One region of the Lysinibacillus sp. SGAir0095 genome, then DNA from elsewhere that is predicted to be linked to it. Evidence: riboswitches for the same ligand, from Rfam matches in the RefSeq annotation. Region 1 holds a riboswitch; the other holds the start of a gene.
What was found. A riboswitch is a leader RNA that binds a small molecule or an ion and turns the genes downstream of it on or off. The one in region 1 is predicted to bind FMN.
Positions count from the first base shown of each region.

Region 2: it holds a riboswitch for FMN, as region 1 does, so the genes downstream of both, ribE (riboflavin synthase) here and C1N55_RS07850 (ECF transporter S component) in region 1, are expected to answer to the same signal.

Region 1 is NZ_CP028083.1:1,590,567-1,593,753, reverse strand. Features, by position in the region: gene C1N55_RS07850 (ECF transporter S component) at 835-1,413, opposite strand; FMN riboswitch at 1,681-1,853, opposite strand; gene C1N55_RS07845 (hypothetical protein) at 1,959-3,187, opposite strand, start outside.
Region 2 is NZ_CP028083.1:3,464,041-3,467,227, forward strand. Features, by position in the region: gene ribE (6,7-dimethyl-8-ribityllumazine synthase) at 1-284, opposite strand, end outside; partial or broken gene ribB (3,4-dihydroxy-2-butanone-4-phosphate synthase) at 365-952, opposite strand; gene ribE (riboflavin synthase) at 970-1,608, opposite strand; FMN riboswitch at 1,728-1,864, opposite strand; FMN riboswitch at 2,038-2,170, opposite strand; gene rlmD (23S rRNA (uracil(1939)-C(5))-methyltransferase RlmD) at 2,368-3,187, shown strand, end outside.

The DNA of each region.
Region 1 (3,187 bases):
TAAAACTAAATGGAGTGCTTTACCATTTTAGAGAGGATGATCATGCTGCTCGTTTACCGTTTTCACTTTTGATTTGCAAAGGCGGGGGCTGGGTCGGTTCTCATTGACTTGTTTTTCCTTTTTTCATTCCTTGGCATAATGTAGCCTTTTCGTTGACCAGCTTTATCATATTTAGGGAATTGGGTGACTGAACAGGCTGCTGGCAGACTATTAACTCCTTTTATTTCTTTCTATTGTCCACGACACTGTTTCTCGAGGACTATTAACTCCTCTTCCTCATGTTTATTGTCCACGACACCGCTTATCAAGGACAACGAACTCCTCTTCCTCCTGTCTATTGTCCTCGACTCGCCTTCTCGCGGACCATTAACTCCTCTTTCTCCCGTTTATTGTCCACGACTCACCATCTCGCAGACTATTAGCTCCTCTTCCACACGTCTATTGTCCATGACACTGCTTATCAAGGACAACGAACTCCTCTTTCTCCCTTTTATTGTCCACGACTCACCATCTCGCGGACTATTAGCTCCTCTTCCACACGTCTATTGTCCATGACACCGCTTATCAAAGACAACGAACTCCTCTTTCACCTGTCTATTGTCCTCGACACATTTTCTCACGGACTAGTTACTCCTCCGCTTTTAACTTTGTCACAAGCCCCCTACTCCCGGACTACCACTTTCAAGCTTTTCTTGTCAGCAATTCAGCCTCTTCTTTCCCTATTGTCTTCACTTTCCAGAAATTCCACCTCATTAATAAATTGGTGTCAACAACTAAAAAAGCTGCTCATTAAGTCATACAAGCGACTTAACGAACAGCTTTGAAATACTCTATTTATAATAAATATTGTGCTCTTTGATTATCGATCCATACTTTCATTGTACGGAACAGTAAGATTATAATAACCATAAGCATAATACCTTTTACAACGTTAAACGGTAGGATACCTAAAATAATTGTTTCTTTCATGTCGAACTCACCCCAACCAAGGAAGTAAGTGTACATAGGCAAAAATGCTAGATAGTTTAATAGGCTCATACCAACTGACATGATGATTGTGCCGGCAACTAAACCAAAGCTTAACCCTTTAATTGATGGGAATTTTTTATAAATGTAGTAGACAGGTAAAATGAATAAAAGGCCCGTTGCAAAGTTTGCCATGTGCCCCACAGGAACTCCTGTTGGCGTACCCGAGAAAATCCAGTCTAAAATGTTTTTAAATAATTCTACTAAAATACCCGCAACCGGTCCCATTGTGATTGCTGCAATCAATGCAGGTACATCACTGAAATCAATCTGTAAAAATACTGGGAACCATGGCAATGGAAAGTTTAGTAGCATTAAGATAAATGAGATACTACTTAACATTGCGATTGTTACGAACGAACGTAACTTAAGCTTTTGATTAAACATAATCAATCTCTCCTCTTTGCTGATTCAACTTAGCTAGAAGAAAGGACAGCCTTTCGATTATTCCTTCAATGAAAAAATAAAATCCCTTACGCAAGTTGCATAAGGGAGAAAATAGGCACATTGAAAACAAGAAAAATTGTACGTTAAATCAAGTATCTCATGTAAGATAAAAAAGATACTCAAAAAACAGTAAAGCAATTACGAATTTTTCGCAAGAGCGTTACCTTAACATACAGTTTCCCTTCGAATAACGAAAAAAGACCGTACCTTCACCTTCTCCCATCCAGACTATACTGTCGGCTTTGGAATCGCACCAAATCCTGCTCAAAATCAAGCTCGCGGGCTGAAGAAACTATAGGCAACATCCTCCAAGTAAATGGTCGGAAGTTGCAATTTCTATCACCGCCGGTCGGGAATTACACCCTGCCCCGAAGATGAATCAATATTTAATTTGTTGTTACAGTCTCATTATATCTCGAGTTTGAGATGATGTAAAGATGTAAAAGCGATGAAAACCTACTCAATTACTATACATTTTTCGTCATTTATTGTTGAATAACCGTCCAATATGAGACCTCATTTGCTCCAACAGGCATCGGAAGTGGCTCTGTAAAGCTAAATCCTTGCCACTCTGTTTGAACAATATTTTCAAATTGAACCTGCATATCGAAATTCGCAGCTGTTAACAAAATCCCCTCAATCATTTGCATCGCTTGAACTTGATCGAAAGCATCTAAATCGATTTCCTCAGTAAATCTTACGGTTGCAATTTGACCTTTTGCAGTTATTTCAAAATCAATATTCGGTAATATTACAGACTGATATATATCATTCGTCTCTTCTTTCATAGCCGTAATCGCTTCTTCTACTGTTGAAAAAGCTTCTCTAAAATTTGGCGCTAAATATGTTGTTCCATCCGTTTGGGTATGTCTAAAGTAATTATACTGAGTTGATTCACCCACTAATGCAATTGGTGTACTTGGCTCCCCAACTTCACTAAATTCAAAAGCAGAGCCTTCTTGATTTAATAGTGCTGCTTCCTCGTAAGAATCGCCAAATGTATCAATTAGAGTAGCAAAATAAGTTGTCAGGGAAGCTGGAGCTATATCGTAAGGTTGATCGTTCGGTAATGTGTGAATCACTTGATCACCTAACTCAGTAATCGTTCCAGCATATGGATGATATTCGCTAAAGCCTATCGCACTTTCCATAAAGAGTGGTGCATAATGATTATATAGTTCTACCCCAGTTGGTGTAATATCTCCAAAATCCTGTTGAATTCTATCATTCGGAATTAATACCGTAACAGGTAAGCTATCTGCTGCATCACTAGCTAATCCCAACTTAAACACCGTATTTCCCACAAGCTCTTCTGGGTAAACTGCCGTACGAAGGTCCCCACTCTCTGCGTTGAATATAGCCATATCAGCGCTAGATTCTTCAGCACTCGATTCCGAACTTTTCATCTCTTGCTCCATATCCCTTGCTTCACTTACTTCCGTACTTGCACTTTCCTCTACAGAATCCGTTGAAGAATATTGATTTATAAAGGACGGTATTAATATCGCCAGTAAAAAGACTGCAGCGATTGAAACAGCAATTGGAACCCACTTAAACTTTCTACTTTGACCTGTATTATGATTATTGGTACTTAAAGGCTCATCATCAAAAAGACCGTCTTCTTTAAGACGATTGAATACGTCTTGTTTTGAACGTTGATCATGAATCTTTGGTACTTTCTCAAGCAAGTCTTCTATTTTTTTGTCTTCCCATT
Region 2 (3,187 bases), 1.9 Mb from region 1:
TTGTTCACATAATCGTAGTGAGTTGTTGAGCCACGAATAACAGTACCTAGTCCAATAACTGCATCATACTCCCCTGTTTCCACCATTTGTTTTGCGATAAAGGGTACTTCAAAAGCCCCTGGTACCCAAGCAATATCAATATTTCCTTCTGCTACGCCATGTCTTTTTAGACCATCCAATGCGCCATCAACTAATTGTGAAGTAATAAAATTATTAAAACGACCAACCACAATCCCTATTCTTAAATCTGTCCCGATTAAATTTGCTTCAAATAATTTTCCCATTTTATAAGCTCCCTTCGAAATCCTTAATTTTTAGAGTTTTACTCACTGATTAAAATATTGTTGTTATTACGTTTTTCACAATAGTGCACCAAATCTTCAATGGAGATGAGTTTTAAGCCATGCTGAATGGCAAAACTCATTAAACCATCTAAACGTAACATTTCTCCGTCATCCCCCATAATTTCACAAATAACGCCTGCCGGATAACTTCCGCATGCTTTTGCCAAATCTATTGCCGCTTCGGTATGGCCCCTTCTTTCTAGGACTCCACCCGCTTTTGCAACTAATGGAAAGACATGCCCGGGTCTTCTAAATTGACTTGATGTTGCCTTTTCATTAATCATCTGAAGAATTGTAAATGATCGCTCGTAAGCACTAATACCGGTTGTTGTATCAATATGGTCTACGCTCACTGTGAATGCGGTTTGATGATTATCTGTGTTGTTTTCAACCATTGCTGGCAATTCTAATTTTTTTGCAAGTTCCTTTTGTATCGGAGTGCAAATTAACCCACGCCCATATGTAGCCATAAAGTTAACGTTTTCAGGGTTTGCATACTCAGCAAGTACGACTAAATCTCCTTCATTTTCACGATTTTCATCATCCACTACAATAACAATCTTCCCTGATTTCAAATCCAGCAAAGCCTCTTCTATTGTATTAAGCATGTGGAAACACCTCCCATTTAGAATCCATTTTGTCTTAAAAATTCCATAGTGATATTTGAAGTTTGTTCTGTCTTTCTTAAATGATGCAAAACATACTTTCCAAGCATGTCTGTTTCTATATTGACCCTTTCCCCTACACCTTTATGTCCCAAAATCGTTTCTCCGTAAGTATGGGGAATGAGTGAGATTGTTACATTACTATCTGTAACTTTAAAAAGTGTAAGACTAGTTCCATCAATCGTAATAGAGCCTTTCGGAATACAATTTGTTAGTAATTCCTTTGCCACTTCAATTTCAATGTAGACAGCATTGGAAACAGGTCTTTTACTTTTAATGGTTCCTACTCCATCAACATGTCCTGAAACAAGATGTCCTCCAAATCTGCCATTTGCACTCATCGCACGCTCTAAATTAACATAATCCCCTATTTTCAGTGCATGGATAGTTGTTGCCATCACTGTTTCCGGCATTACATCGACAGTCATTTCTTCATTGTTAAACTGTGTAATTGTTAGACATACTCCATTTACTGCAATGCTGTCCCCTAAGTGTGCATCTGAGACTATTTTCTTTGTTGCAATCGTTATTTGCATACTGTTCACATCTTTTTTAATAGCCGTTACTTTTCCTTGATCTTCAATAATGCCCGTAAACATCTACTCACCTCATTTCTAATTTTAAAAATAAAAACCCCTTAGAAATCCTAAGGAGTTTGGGAGTATTCATGGCATAGCTAAAAAGCTTTTTGAAATCATCTTTTCAAAAAGTGCCACAATTCATCCTTCTCCCATCCAGACTATACTGTCGGCTTTGGACTCACACCAAATCCTGCTCATTATCTGAGCTCACGGGCTTAGAAGCATTTACTTCATCACCGTCGATTGGGAATTTCACCCGACCCCGAAGGACAATATTTACTTAAAGCATTCATCAAATAAAAAATCCCGTCATTCGGGTGACGGGATGAGTAAGTACAGGAAAAAATCATAACAAATAAGACCATCAAAAAATCAAATTTTAATGGTTTTCCTAATAGAACTTGGCGAATATCGAAAATACTCTTAACGTTAACCAAGTTTGCACTTATACTCCTTCTCCCATCCAGACTATACTGTCGGCTTTGGATTTGCACCAAATCCTGCTCATAAGAGCTCACGGGCTTAGAAGCTTTGCTTCATCACCGTCGATTGGGAATTTCACCCGACCCCGAAGGAATTTTTTATTTAATTGCTTTTAACGATATCATGAATCGCAAAATATATCCAATAAGCAATCGAATAACTCTATTTTCAGTAAAAAGGAATCACTCGAATATGTTAGGAAATATTTAGCCATTTGCTTTAAGTTACAGCTTCGTTATAATGTTTAGATGAACTTATTAAAGGACGTGAACGCTTTTGAGCGATAAAGTGATGATGGAAATTGGACAGAAATTTCCTTTAACCATAAAAAGATTAGGGATTAATGGAGAAGGTGTTGGCTTTTATAAACGCAATGTGGTGTTTGTTAAGGGAGCATTACCAGGTGAAGAAGTAACAGTAAGAGTTTCCAAGGTACAACGTAGTTTTGCAGAAGCAGACATTTTAAATGTACGAAAAGCTTCTAAAGAGCGACAAGAACCAAGCTGCCCTGTATATAACGAGTGTGGTGGGTGTCAACTCCAGCATTTAACATATGAGGGACAACTAAAAGAAAAACGAGATATGGTTGTACAATCTCTAGAAAAATACGTGAAACCTATTGCTGAAACGACAGATATTCGACCAACGATTGGAATGGACAACCCTTGGCATTACCGCAATAAGAGCTCCTTCCAGGTTCGTAAAGAAGGAAAACGTGTTTACGCTGGCCTTTATACTGAAGGAACAAACAAACTGTTGAACATCAATGACTGTACTGTTCAGCATCCATTAACATCGAAAATAACAGTTGCAACACGTAAAATATTGCAAAAGCTAAATATCTCAATTTATGACGGGAAAACTTTAGACGGATTAGTCAGAACAATTGTGGTTCGTACAGCCATGCAAACTGGAGAAACTCAAGTTTGTTTAGTAACGACAAGAAAAGACATTCCACATAAAGATGAATTAATCGAACGCATGCTAAAAATTGACCCAAGCATTGTTTCCATTACACAAAATATTAATCGCGAAAAAACATCACTTATTTTCGGTGATGAAACAATCATTCTGCATGGCAAGGAAACCATTCATGAAAAATTAGGCGAGCTTG